Regions from separate parts of the Streptomyces sp. NPDC006339 genome, predicted to be linked through region 1. Evidence: riboswitches for the same ligand, from Rfam matches in the RefSeq annotation. Region 1 holds a riboswitch; the other holds the start of a gene.
The links. Region 1 has a riboswitch for thiamine pyrophosphate ahead of thiC (phosphomethylpyrimidine synthase ThiC). Riboswitches for the same ligand answer to the same signal wherever they lie in the genome.

Region 1 (5,381 bases):
GCGAACTCGGCCGACTTCGCGGCCATGCCCTGCTCGATCTCGTCCGCCTTCAGGTCACCGCCGTGCTCGCGGCGGATGTCCTGGGAGATCTTCATCGAGCAGAACTTCGGGCCGCACATGGAGCAGAAGTGCGCCGTCTTCGCGGGCTCCGCCGGCAGCGTCTCGTCGTGGAACTCGCGGGCCGTGTCCGGGTCGAGGGCCAGGTTGAACTGGTCCTCCCACCGGAACTCGAAGCGCGCGTCCGACAGGGCGTCGTCCCACTCCTGCGCGCCCGGGTGGCCCTTGGCCAGGTCCGCCGCGTGCGCCGCGATCTTGTAGGTGATGACGCCCGTCTTGACGTCGTCCTTGTTGGGCAGGCCCAGGTGCTCCTTAGGCGTCACGTAGCAGAGCATCGCGGTGCCCCACCAGGCGATCATCGCGGCGCCGATGCCCGAGGTGATGTGGTCGTACGCGGGAGCGACGTCCGTGGTCAGCGGGCCGAGCGTGTAGAACGGCGCCTCCTCGCAGATCTCCTGCTGAAGGTCGATGTTCTCCTTGATCTTGTGCATCGGGACGTGCCCCGGGCCCTCGATCATCGTCTGCACATTGTGGCGCTTGGCGATCGTGTTCAGCTCGCCGAGCGTCCGCAGCTCGGCGAACTGCGCCTCGTCGTTGGCGTCCGCGATCGAGCCGGGCCGCAGGCCGTCCCCGAGCGAGTACGTGACGTCGTACGCCGCCAGGATCTCGCAGAGCTCCTCGAAGTTCGTGTAGAGGAAGTTCTCCTTGTGGTGCGCGAGGCACCAGGCGGCCATGATCGAGCCGCCGCGCGAGACGATGCCGGTCTTGCGACGCGCGGTGAGCGGCACGTACGGCAGCAGCACACCGGCGTGCACGGTCATGTAGTCGACGCCCTGCTCGGCCTGCTCGATGACCGTGTCCTTGTAGATCTCCCAGGTCAGCTCCTCGGCCTTGCCGTCGACCTTCTCCAGGGCCTGGTAGAGCGGCACGGTGCCGATCGGCACGGGGGAGTTGCGCAGCACCCACTCGCGGGTGGTGTGGATGTTGCGGCCGGTGGAGAGGTCCATGACCGTGTCGGCGCCCCACTTGGTGGCCCAGGTCATCTTCTCCACCTCCTCCTCGATGGACGAGGTGACCGCGGAGTTGCCGATGTTGGCGTTGACCTTCACCAGGAACCGCTTGCCGATGATCATCGGCTCGATCTCCGGGTGGTTGACGTTCGCCGGCAGCACCGCCCGGCCCGCCGCGATCTCCTCCCGTACGACCTCGGGGGAGACGTTCTCGCGGATCGCGACGTACTCCATCTCCGGGGTGATCTCGCCCCGGCGGGCGTACGCGAGCTGCGTGACGGCCTGGCCGTCACGGCCCCGGCGGGGCAGCCGGGGGCGGCCCGGGAAGACCGCGTCGAGGTTGCGCAGCCCGCCGCCGCGCGGCGAGGTGTGCTTGATGCCGTCGTCCTCGGGGCGGACCGGACGGCCCGGGTACTCCTCGGTGTCGCCGCGCGCGATGATCCAGTTCTCGCGCAGCGGCGGCAGCCCGCGCCGTACGTCGGTGTCGATGGTCGGGTCGGTGTACGGACCGGACGTGTCGTACAGCGTCACGTCCTTGCCGTTGGTGAGGTGCACCTGACGGACCGGCACCCGGATGTCGGGGCGGGAACCCTCGACGTATCCCTTGTGCCAGCCCGGCGTGCGCTCCTGTCGGCCGCTGCCGCTCCGGTCGTCCTGGCCGTCCTGGTCGGAGGCAGGCGTGCGTGCGTCCTGAATGGTCATGAGACCTATCTCCCTACGCCGGCATTACCCGGTAACAGGTTCGGCGGTCGGCGCAGCTCGTGGTCAGCGCCCTCTCAGCCCGGTGCTCCGAGCTCCCGCGTGTGCAAAGGTGTCACCACGCTAGCGTCATCCCGGGCGTGCTGAACAGTGGGGGCCCTGACGTTCTTGCGATGATCGGTCGGTGACCTCCTCGCAGCAGACCCCCGAACCGCACGGCCATGAGCATGGCGACGAGCACGGGCACCAGCACGGGCACGAGCCCGGCCGCGCGCCCGGCCATGGGCATTCCCACGCGCACAGTCACGGCCCCGCCGCGCCGGTGTCCCGGCATCTGCGCAAGGTCATCGCCGCCGTTCTGATCCCGTTCGCCACCGCCGTGGTCGTCGGGCTCCTGGTGCTGTGGCCGGGTGGCGCCCCGGCGCACGAGCGCACCGGGGTCGGCTTCGACCGGCAGACCGAGCAGGGCAAGGTCGTCGCCGTCGAACAGGTCGACTGCAAGGACGTGAACGCGGCCCAGGTCCCGCCGACCGGGGACACGTCCACGCCGCAGGGCCGCGAGGCGGTCGACGCCCAGCAGGGGCAGTGTGAGAAGGCGACGGTCGAGGTGACCACCGGACCGGACAAGGGCCGGAAGTTCACGGAGATCGTCCAGCCGGACGCCCCGCGGCAACTGGACGAGGGTCAGGGCGTGGTGGTGGCGTACGCGCCGGACGCGCCGCGCGATCTGCAGTACTCCGTCACGGATGTGAACCGGAAGCTGCCGATCGGCCTGCTCGCCGGCATCTTCGCGCTCGCCGTCGTGGTCGTCGGCCGGATGCGCGGGCTGATGGCGCTGATCGCGCTCGCCGTGAGTTTCCTGGTGCTGACCCTCTTCATCCTCCCGGCGATCCTCCAGGGGTCCAACCCTCTGGTGGTGGCGGTCGTCGGATCGAGCGCCATCATGCTGGCAGCCCTCTACATGTGCCACGGCCTCTCGGCCCGCACCTCGGTCGCGGTGCTCGGGACGCTGGTCTCGCTGCTGCTGATCGGCCTGCTCGGCTCGCTGTTCATCGGCTGGGCCTCGCTGAGCGGCAACACGGACGACAACACCGGTCTCATCCACGGGCTCTACCCGGAGATCGACATGTCCGGTCTGCTGCTCGCCGGCGTGATCATCGGTTCGCTCGGCGTCCTCGACGACGTGACGGTGACCCAGACCTCGGCGGTCTGGGAACTGCACCAGGCCGATCCGCGGATGGGGCCGCGGGCGCTGTACCGGGCCGGGATCCGGATCGGCCGCGACCACATCGCCTCGGTGGTGAACACCCTGGTCCTGGCGTACGCGGGTGCGGCGCTGCCGCTGCTGCTGCTGTTCTCGATCGCGCAGAGCAGTGTGGGGACGGTAGCCAACAGCGAACTGGTCGCGGAGGAGATCGTGCGCACGCTGATCGGCTCGATCGGTCTGGTCGCCTCGGTGCCCGTCACCACCGGCCTGGCGGCGCTGGTCGTCTCGGCCGACCGTCCGGGGGGCGGCGAGCAGCGGGCCGGCGCCGGAGGCCAGCGCGCGGGCGCCGGGGGTCAGCGGTCGGGGCGGGGCGGGCGGCGGCGCCGGGCCAAGTGACCCGGCGACCGCCCGGTGTCACCCCGGGTGTCCGGGCCTCAGCCGGCGTTCTCCTCCGCCAGGATCCGTCCCAGCGCGGCCTCCAGGTTGTCCTCGAAGTCGCCCAGCGTCCGTTCCTGACCGAGCGGAACGAGCTTGTCCGTACGGTCGAGGAAGGCGACCAGCGGCGGCGCGCTCGCCCGGAACAGGGCGCGGTCACTGCCGACCTGGAGCCGGATCAGCACGTCGGAGAGTCTCTCGGGATCGGACGGCGCGATGTGCACATCACCGTCCCCGGTGGCCCGGTTGATCCCGTCGACCAGCAATTCCCTGCCGAACGCCCAGGTGACGGGCGCGTCTCCGGGAAGGTGGAAGGTCATCCGCACCGCATAGGGATCGCGGGTCTCGTATCGCAGTTCCACCGGGATCCTGAAGGAGAGCTCCTCGGAGACGAGGAAGCTCATCAGGACCTCGGCCTGAACCGTCTCTCGCATCTTGTACCCCGCAGTAGATGGGCAGTTGTGTAAACACGCTGCTGAAAGCTGTGGTCGAAACGGCCAGGAATGATCCGTCATGGCCCTCTTGACGCAATCGTGCTGTACGCGCTAGCAGATCACAAGGAGTGATTTTTCAGATACTGATAGAGAAGGCGAGTGAACTGAAGAGCCTTCCGATCTCGTTCTGTAGCTGCTCGATAGCAGGCAGCAACCGTTCTTCCTGGTGAAGAGGCAGCGAAATCGCCATGGCGGCCGCCGTGGAGCCCGCGGTGATGGGGATGGCGGCGCAGACTGTGCCGAGCGCATATTCCTGACGCTCTACCAGCGGTTCCATTCGCCCCATACCGCTCAAACGCTCCAAAAGGGCGCGCTGATTACGCACCGTATACGGCGTGATGGCTTCGACCGGATGTCGGTCGAGGTGGTCTTGACGGCTCTTCAGATCCAGTTGACTCAGCAGACACTGCCCGATGGCGTGCGCGTGGCCGGTCTGCCGGAAGTCCGCCCATTCCTCCACGGCCGGGGCGGCGGGAGTGTCGGCGACGGCGACGAGCTCGATCTCACCCTCGCGGTAGACGGCGAAGTAGACGGGGACGCCGATGGTGTCGCGCCAGCGGGCGAGAGAGTCTTCGATCTTGGTGCGACGATTCTGCAGAACGCCGCCGCCCATCAAGCGGCCGGCGGCGTCCCCGAAGACGAACACACCCTTCTCACGGCGCAGATAGCCCTCGTGCGTCAGGGTGCGGAGCAGGTGGTACGCGGTCGGGAGCGGGAGCCCCGCCTCGCGCGCGAGCTGTTTGGCGGGCGCCCCGTCCTCGTGGGAACCCACGGCCTCGAGCAGTCTCAGTGCTCTCTGCACCGAGCCGATCAGAGTAGGAGCAGCGGGCTGCGAAGCAGTGGCCAAAGGTCACCCCCAGGCGTGTCGACGAGTGCGTCGCACCCGCCCGCGGGGGCCGCCCCCGCGCGCCCGCCGCGACCTGGGACCGGTCGACTCGATCGAGGTCTTCGCCTGTGGTTCCCGGGGGCGGCAGCGGTTTTACACTCTAATGGCAGCTCCCAGGGCCATTGTCCGTTTCAACCTGGGCGTTCGCTCGGGCGGGCTAACGCCCTGCGGGGACTTCCTACCGTCGGGTAACCGGCGGTGGCGGCTACCAGTCCCCGCGCGAGGTCGAGGAGGACGTGAACTTCCGGACCACGTAGATCAGACCGCCGACCAGGGCCACGAACACCAGCAGCTTGAAGAGCAGTCCGACCACGAAGGTCAGGACGCTGGTGATCAGACCACCGAAGACGACCAGGGCGATGAGGGGTATGGCGACCCACTTCACCCACCACGGCATCCCCGCGAGAATCTCCTTCACCGCCATTGCGCTTACCTCATCTCCGAAGGCCGCCGGCACGCTGTGCGCCGGACACCCTCGATGCTAGGGGCGGGGACCAAGCGAACGGGGGCCTCCCGGCCCCCGCTTCTCCCTGATCCACCCCCTAAGGGGCGGGCCCCCCGACCGTCCTGGCCCGTGCCCGGGGCTCAGCCCT
Region 2 (8,622 bases), on a different contig from region 1:
TCCACTTGTTGACCGGGGTCGTGATCACGAAGGCGACGAGGAACGCGAAGGCCAGGGCGCCCCAGAACAGCGCGTCCGAGAGGTGCGCGTCCATCGCCCCGGGGACCAGCAGCAGCACCCCGTTGTCGACGACCTCCATCACGGTGATGGACAGCGTGTCCGCGGCCAGGGCGACACCGATCGCCGCCTTGAGGCTCACGCCGGCGCGCATGACGGCCCAGAGGGTCAGGGCGTAGCCGAAGAAGAACGCCAGGACGATCGCCAGCGCCATGGTCGGGACGTTGCCCCAGCCCAGCGCCGTACCGATGATCATGCCGAGCACCTCGCCGATGGCGCAGCCGGTGAGGCAGTGCAGGGTCGCCTTGGCGGCCATGGCCCAGGAGACCTCGCCGTGCCCGTGTGCGTGGCCGTGGCCGTGTGCGTGGCCGTGCTCGTGGTGCGGGTGCTGCTCGTGGTGCTTGCCGTGCTGGTGATGCTCATGGTGGGCGTGCGCGTCGTGCTGCATGGGTGCCCCCAAGCTCGGGTAGCGGTTCCTCCGTACACAGGAACCGTATACCCCCCTAGGGTATTCCTCAACGCAGTTTCTTCAGCAGCTCCACGTCCGCCCGGTGCCCCTGCGTCCCGCCCGGCGTCTCGATGATCAGCGGCACGCCCTCCGTGGCCGGATGGGCCAGCAGATTCCCGAACGCCTCCTGGCCGATGTGACCGGCGCCGATGTTCGCGTGCCGGTCCTTGTGCGCGCCCACGACGTCCTTCGAGTCGTTGGCGTGGATCAGCTTCAGCCGCCCCTCGCCGACCACCGCCACCAGCTCGTCGAGCGTGCGGGTCGCGCCGTCCGGCCCGGTCAGATCGTGGCCCGCGGCGAAGATGTGGCAGGTGTCGAGGCAGATGCCCAGCTTCGGATGCCGCTCCAGGGCGTCGAAGTACGGGCCGAAGTCCTCCGCCCGCGAGCACAGCGAGGAACCCTGCCCGGCCGTCGACTCGATGAGCAGGAACGGGTCGTCGTCGTGCGTCAGCTCGTCGAGGAGCGGCAGCATCCGCTCCCTCACCTGCGCGAGCGCCTCCGCGCGCGGACGGCCCCCGGTCGCCGAGCCGGTGTGCACCACCACGCCCCTCGCGCCGATCTGCCGGCCGCGCCGCAGCGAGTGGCGCAGCGACTCCACCGACCTCTCCACCGTCGCCTCGGTGTGGGAACCGAAGTTGATCAGGTACGGGGCGTGGACCCAGGCCGAGATGCCCTCGGCCTCGCAGCCGGCCCGGAACAGCTCGTCCTGGGCCGGGTTGCCGACCGGGGTCGCCCAGCCGCGCGGGTTGGCGACGAAGACCTGCACGGCCTCGGCCCCGAGCTCGCGTGCGTAGCCGAGACCGGTCCTGGCGAGGCCGCCGGCCACGGGGACATGACCGCCGACGGGGTTGCGCATGAGTGTCTACAGTCCCTTGATCGTGATGGTGACGGTCGAGCCCTCGGCGGCGTTCGCGCCGCCCTCGACGGACTGGCCGGTGACGGTGTCGCCGAGGAACGGGAAGGTCTTCTCGACCTTCACCTGGAAGCCGGCCGCCTCCAGCTCGTCGCGGGCCTCGTCCGTCTTCATGCCGAGGACGTCCGGGACCTCGACCATCCGGGGACCCTTGGAGACCGTGAGGGTGATCGTGTCGCCCCTGGCGGCCCGGCTGCCCTCCGCGAGGGACTGCGCGGCGACCGCGCCCGCGTCCTCGGCGGAGTGGATCCGGTCCGGTGCCACCGCCACCTTCAGGCCGGCCGCCTGGAGCGTGGCCGTGGCGTCCCCGACCGACTCGCCGGTGACGTCCGGGATCTCGATCGGCACGCCCTTGCTGACGACCAGGGCGATCGCCGAGTCCGGGCTCCGCTCGGTGCCGGGCTCGGGGTCCGAGCCGATCACCGCGCCCTGGGCGACGGACCGGCTGAAGGCGTACGTGACGACGCCCGGCGCCAGACCCTCGTCCGCCAGGACCTTCTTCGCCTCGGCGAGCGGGGTGCCCTTGAGGTTCGGAACCTTCACGATCCGCGGGCCGCGGGAGAGCGTGAGCGTCACCGAGCCGTTGCCGCGGATCCGCTCGCCGGGCGCCGGGTCGACGGCCATGACCGTGCCGCGCTCGTACACGTCGCTGTACGCGCGCCGGGTGGTGCCCACGTCGAGACCCGCGTCGGCGAGGCGGCGGGTGGCCTGGTCCTCGGTCTGGCCGAGGACGGCGGGGACGCGGGTGAACTGGCCCGAGTTGATGTACCAGACGCCGGCCCCGAGGCCCAGGGCCAGCAGGACGGCGGCGACGATCAGCAGCGGCCCGCGGGGCGCTCCGCGCCGGGCCGTCGACGACGGGGGAGGCGGCGGGGGAGCGGGCAGCCGGCTGGTGTGCTCGACGGGCAGCGGCCGGACGCGCGGGATGACGCTGGTCCGGTCCTCGGTGTGGGTCCGCTCCTGCGCGCGGGCCTGCGGCGGTACGGCGTCGAGCTGTTCGTCGTTGAGGGCGGCGCGCGCCTCGCGGGTCAGGGCGAGCAGCGCGACCGCGTCGTACGGGCGGCCCTCGGGGTCGCGGGCGGTGGCGCCCGCCACCAGCTCGTCCAGTTCCGTGGGGAGCCCCGCGACGGCGGCGGAGGGCGCGGGCACGTCGGTGTTCAGGTGCCGGTAGAGGACCTGGGCGGGGGTGTCCCCGGAGTGCGGCTTGGTGCCGGTCAGCATCTCGTAGAGGACGACACCGCACGCGTAGACGTCGGCGCGGGTGTCGGCGGTGCCGTGCTCGATCTGCTCGGGGGCGAGGTAGGACACGGTGCCGAGGACGGAGCCGGTGGTGTCGGTGGCCGAGCCCACGGCCCGGACCAGGCCGAAGTCGGCGACCTTCACCCGGCCGTCGTCCCCTATCAGGACGTTCTCCGGCTTCATGTCCCGGTGCACGAACCCGGCCCGGTGCGCGGCCCCCAACGCGGCGAGCACCGGCTCCAGGACGTCCAGCGCCGCCCGCGGCTGGAGTGCGCCGCGCTCGCGCAGCACGTCGCGCAGGGTGCAGCCGGCGACGTACTCCATCGCCAGATACACGTACGCGCCGTCCGCGCCCTGGTCGAAGACCCCGACCACATTGGGGTGCGCCAGGCGCGCGACGGACTTGGCCTCCCGCATGAACCGCTCCACGAACGCGGCGTCCGTGGCCAGGTCCGGGTGCATCACCTTGAGCGCGAGCACCCGGTCCAGACGGGTGTCCACGGCCCGGTAGACCGTGGCCATCCCGCCGACGGCGATACGCGCGTCGACGCGGTAGCGGCCGTCGAGCAGCCGCCCGACGAGGGGGTCCTGAAGGGTCGTGTCCACCCGTCGAGTCTACGAGTGCGCCCCACCCTCCCGGCCCGCCCCTACGGGGTTGCAGCGCACCTGTGACGCACCCGCCGGCCCGGGCCGACGCCGGACCCTCGGGCCGAGGCCCTGGTGCCGGGCGCCGCCCTCGTGCGTGCCCGGGCCCTGGTGCCGGGCGCCGCCCTCGTGGCGTTGTGCCCACCCGTCCCGCCCTGCGGGACGAATGCCCACAACGGGTGGGGCTGAGCCCGGTGGCGGTCCGGGGGGCCGGGGGCGGAGCCCCCGGGAAAGCCCCCACCAGCCCCCGGCAGGGTTTCGGGAAGGGGCGGGGTGGGGGAGGAAAACGCCGGTTCAGAAGGCCGGGCGTTCGGGGTCCAGGTGGGCGCGGCCGTCGTGGGGGGAGGACGCCTCCGCGAAGTGGCGGCGCGGGATGCGGCCCGCCCGGTGCGCCAGGCGGCCCGCCTCGACCGCGTGGCGCATCGCCTCCGCCATCAGGACCGGCTCCTGCGCGCGGGTCACCGCGGACGCGAGCATCACCCCCGCGCACCCCAGCTCCATCGCCTGCGCCGCGTCCGACGCCGTCCCCGCCCCCGCGTCCAGGATCACCGGCACCCCCGCCCGCTCCACGATCAACTGGAAGTTGTGCGGGTTCCGGATCCCGAGGCCGGAGCCGATCGGCGAACCCAGCGGCATGATCGCCGCGCAGCCCACGTCCTCCAGCTTCCGGGCCAGCACGGGGTCGTCGTTCGTGTACGGCAGCACGACGAAACCGTCGTCGACCAGCGTCTCGGCCGCGGAGAGGAGCTCCTCGCCGTCCGGCAGCAGGGTCCGCTCGTCGGCGATGACCTCCAGCTTGATCCAGTTCGTCCCGAGCGCCTCCCGCGCCAGCCGGGCCGTGAGGACCGCCTCGCCCGCCGTGAAGCAGCCCGCCGTGTTCGGCAGGACGCGGATGCCCAGCCGTTCCAGGACGGACAGGACCGAGCCGCGCACGTTCGGGTCGAGGCGCCGCATGGCCACGGTCGTCAGCTCCGTGCCGCTGGCGACGAGGGAGCGTTCGAGCACGTCGAGGCTGGGCGCCCCGCCGGTGCCCATGATCAGGCGGGACGAGAACTCCGTACCGCCGAGCAGGAAGACGTCGTCGGACATCGCGCTCACCCTCCCTGCACCGCGGTCAGGACCTCGATCCGGTCGCCCTCGCCGAGCACGGTCGTGGCCCACCGGCCGCGCGGCACGACGGTCTCGTTGACGGCGGCGGCCACCCCGGCCGAGGCCGTGGTGAGGGTGGCGACGAGGGCGTCGAGGGAGAGCGGACCCGGCAGGGTCCGGGCCTCTCCGTTGACGGAGACGTTGACGGACACGTTCACGGATGCGTTCATGCGTGCTCCAGGTGCGCGGGGAGGAAGCGACGGGCGGTGAACGGGCGCGCCTCGTCCGGCAGCGTGCCGGTGGTGAGCGCCTCCGCCATGACGTCGCCGGTGACGGGGGTGAGCAGCACCCCGTTGCGGTAGTGGCCGGTGGCCAGGTGCAGGCCGGGCAGGGCGCTCGGGCCGAGCAGCGGCGCGTTGTCGGGGGAGCCGGGCCGCAGCCCGGCGCGGGTCTCGGTGAGCGGCAGCTCGGTGATGCCGGGTACGAGCTCGTGCGCGTCGCGCAGCAGCTCGTACACCCCGCCCGCCGTGACCGTGGTGTCCCAGCCGAGCTCCTCGCTGGTGGCGCCGACGACGAGCTCGCCGTTCTCGCGCGGGACGAGGTAGACCTGGCTGCCGCGCACCACCGCCCGGACCGTCCGGGACAGGAACGGCGCGTACGCGGGCGGCACCCGCAACCGCAGCACCTGCCCCTTCACGGGCCGCACGGGCGGCAGCACGTCCGGCGGTACGCCGTCGAGCCGGCCGCTGAGGCTTCCCGCGGCCAGCACCACCTGGTCCGCCGCCGGTTCGGACCCGTCGGCCAGGACCGCGCCCCGGGCCCGGTCGCCCACCACCGTGAGCCGCTCCGCCCGGGACCGGTGGAAGGCCACCCCGGCCCGCTCGCAGGCGGCCACGAGCGCGTCGGCGAGCCGGCGCGGATCGACCTGGTGGTCGCCGTCCACGCGCAGCCCGCCCCGCACGCCGGGTGCCAGCATCGGCTCCAGGCGGCGGCAGTCACGCCCGCTCAGCCACTCCGAGGCGAGCCCGCAGCGGGTCTGCAGGGCGTGCAGTTCGCGCAGGTGGGCCCGGTCGTCGGCGTCCAGCGCGACGGCGAGGGTGCCGCAGGCGCGGTAGCCGACGTCGTGGCCGGTGGCCTCGGCGAGCTCCGCGACGAAGTCGGGGTAGCGGCGGGCGGAGGCGAGGTTGAGGCCGAGGAGGGTCTCCTCGCCGTAGTGCAGTTCGGTGACGGCGGCGAGCATCCCGGCCGCCACCCGGGCGGCCCCGCCGCCCGGTTCGGGGTCGGCCACGGCGGTGCGCAGTCCGCGCTGCGCGGCCCGCCAGGCCGTGACCAGGCCGATGATGCCGCCCCCGATGACGAGGACGTCGAACGTGCTGCTGGTACCGCGTGTACGCGACATGGGCGTCCAGCCCCTCCCTTCGCCGGCATGACCCGGATCAGGTTCGTACGGTCGGAGGCCGGACAGCCTCCCTCTCAGCCCGGTGCGTCCGGGCTCCCGCGAGTGCTTTACGGCCGCCAGACTAACCGCCGGAGGCGGAGCGCCACAGGACCCCTCCCTTCTTGACGGGCCGTCAGATGCGTAAGGTGGCCGTGTGAGCGAGCAGAAGAGCGAGCAGAGCGGCGCGCGGACCGGCGGGCCCACCGGGGAGCCGACCGGCCGGCGCGCCGGTGAACGCGCCGACGCACCGACGGCCGCCCGGACGGCCGACGGTCCCGGAGACCACGGAAGGACCGGTGCGCCCGGAGCCCCTGGGGACGCCGGCAGCACCGGCGCGCCCGCTGGGTCCGCCGTACCCGGAAAGACCGAAGCGCCCGGCGAGCGGCGCACCGGCCGGCGCGTCGTGATCGTCGGCGCCGGGATGGCGGGCGTCCAGACCGCCGTCGCGCTGCGCGAACAGGGCTTCACCGGCCCCGTCACCCTCATCGGCGCCGAGCCCCACCAGCCCTACGACCGGCCGCCGCTCTCCAAGGCGGTCCTGCTCGGCAAGGCCGAGGACTCCGCCTTCGACATCGACTTCGAGGCCCTCGACGTCGAGCTCCGCCTCGGCGTGGAGGTCACCGGCCTGCGCGCCGCGGACCACGAGGTCGACACCGAGGCCGGCCCCGTCCCGTACGACACGCTCGTCGTCGCCACCGGCGCCCACCCGCTCACGCTGCCCGGCAGCGACGGCGTTCCCGGCGTCCACCTGCTGCGCACCCTCGACGACGCCGCCCGCCTCAAGCCGGTCCTGGAGCGCCGGCACGACATCGTCGTGGTCGGCGCCGGCTGGATCGGCGCCGAGTTCGCCACCGCCGCCCGCGAGGCCGGCTGCGCCGTCACCGTCGTGGAGGCCGCGGACCGGCCCCTCGCCGGCGCCCTGCCCGCCGAGGTGACCGCCCCCATGGCGGCCTGGTACGCCGAGAGCGGCACCGAACTCCGGCTGCACGCGCGCGTGCGGCACGTCGAGGAGGGCCGCGTCGTCCTCACGGACGACTCGCCCGACTCCGCCGAGCCCCGCGTCCTCCCCGCCGACGCCGTCGTCGTCGGCATCGGTGCCCGTCCCGCCACCGGCTGGCTCGCGGGATCCGGCGCCGCGCTCGACCCGAGCGGCGCGCTCACCGCCGACGCGCACCTGCGCACGTCGCTGCCCGACGTGTACGCGGTCGGCGATTGCGCCTCCTTCCCGTCCGCCCGCTACGGCGAACGGCTCCTCGTCCACCACTGGGACAACGCCCTCCAGGGCCCCCGCACCGTCGCCGCCGACATCCTCGGCGAGGCCGCCGCGCCCTACGACCCGGTGCCCTACTTCTGGTCCGAGCAGTTCGGCCGCTTCGTCCAGTACGCCGGGCACCACGGCGCCGCCGACACCCTGCTCTGGCGCGGCGACCCCGCCGACGAGGCGTGGACCGTGCTCTGGCTGCGCGGCGACGCCCTCGTGGCGCTGCTCGCGGTGGGCCGGCCCCGCGACCTGGCCCAGGGGCGCCGGCTGATCGAGCAGGGCGCGGCCGTCGATCCGACCCGGGCGGCGGATCCCTCCGTACCTCTGAAGGCGGCAGTCCGGTAGGGCCCGACTACCGGCTGTCAGTCCGGGATGGCACGCTTGTCCCGTGACCGAGATTGACGCAAAGATCGATGCTCTCGTCCCCGCCTGGCTCTACCTCCCCGACATCGCGGAAATGCTCGACGTCGAGGTGACGCGCGTGCGGCAGTTGGTCAAGGAGGGCCAGCTCATCGCCGTGCGCCGTGGGGAGAACAAGGCGCTGCAGGTGCCTGCCGCCTTCATCCAGGACGGCAAGGTCGTCAAGGGCCTCGCGGGCACCCTGACGCTCCTGCGGGACGACGGCTTCACCGACGAAGAGATGCTGGAGTGGCTCTTCACTCCCGACCCGAGCCTGCCCGGCACCCCCGCGCAGGCCCTCGGCGAGAATCGCGGCACGGAGGTGAAGCGCCGCGCCCAGGCGCTCGCCGTCTGACCGGCGACGTACGGGCGCACTGACCGTCGTCGCACCGGGGACGCTCGCCGAGCGGCCCCATGACAGCACCCGCGGGTGCCGGGCCGGCCCCTTTCGGCCGACCCGGCACCGGCACCACCCACCAGGGGGGAACCGACCATGTCCACGCCTCGCGCCCGGCTCGCCGACGCCCGGCTCTATCTCTGCACCGACGCCCGCAAGCGGCAGGGCGACCTGCCCGCCTTCCTGGACGCCGTGCTCTCCTCCGGCGTGGACATCGTGCAGCTCCGTGACAAGGGCATGGAGGCCGGCGAGGAGCTGGAGCACCTGGCCGTCCTCGCCGACGCCTGCCGCCGCCACGGCAAGCTCCTGGCCGTCAACGACCGGGCCGACGTCGCCCACGCCATCGGCTCCGACGTGCTGCATCTCGGCCAGGGCGACCTGCCCGTGCCCGCGGCCCGGGCCATCCTCGGCGACGAGGTGCTGATCGGCCGCTCCTGCCACGCCGAGGAGGAGGTGACCGCGGCCGCCGCCGAGCCGGGCGTGGACTACTTCTGCACCGGGCCCTGCTGGCCCACGCCGACCAAGCCGGGGCGGTACGCGCCGGGCCTCGGCCTCGTGCGGTACGCGGCGGGCCTGGCCCAGGACCGGCCCTGGTTCGCCATCGGCGGCATCGACGAGACCAACCTGGACGAGGTCCTGGACGCCGGCGCCCGCCGGATCGTGGTCGTCCGCGCGA

Region 2: another riboswitch for thiamine pyrophosphate. It lies ahead of thiO (glycine oxidase ThiO); the one in region 1 lies ahead of thiC (phosphomethylpyrimidine synthase ThiC).

Annotation. Positions count from the first base shown of each region.
Region 1 is NZ_JBEXQW010000090.1:117-5,497, forward strand. It holds gene thiC (phosphomethylpyrimidine synthase ThiC) at 1-1,769, opposite strand, end outside; TPP riboswitch at 1,763-1,878, opposite strand; gene ABZ135_RS37710 (YibE/F family protein) at 1,951-3,369, shown strand; gene ABZ135_RS37715 (SsgA family sporulation/cell division regulator) at 3,408-3,842, opposite strand; gene ABZ135_RS37720 (helix-turn-helix domain-containing protein) at 3,979-4,749, opposite strand; gene ABZ135_RS37725 (DUF5326 family protein) at 4,994-5,212, opposite strand; gene ABZ135_RS37730 (cupin domain-containing protein) at 5,374-5,381, opposite strand, start outside.
Region 2 is NZ_JBEXQW010000014.1:133,387-142,008, reverse strand. It holds gene ABZ135_RS14120 (DUF4396 domain-containing protein) at 1-505, opposite strand, end outside; gene ABZ135_RS14115 (deoxyribonuclease IV) at 573-1,421, opposite strand; gene pknB (Stk1 family PASTA domain-containing Ser/Thr kinase) at 1,428-3,323, opposite strand; gene ABZ135_RS14105 (thiazole synthase) at 3,657-4,451, opposite strand; gene thiS (sulfur carrier protein ThiS) at 4,457-4,681, opposite strand; gene thiO (glycine oxidase ThiO) at 4,678-5,850, opposite strand; TPP riboswitch at 5,848-5,960, opposite strand; gene ABZ135_RS14090 (FAD-dependent oxidoreductase) at 6,293-7,495, shown strand; gene ABZ135_RS14085 (Rv2175c family DNA-binding protein) at 7,539-7,904, shown strand; gene thiE (thiamine phosphate synthase) at 8,043-8,622, shown strand, end outside.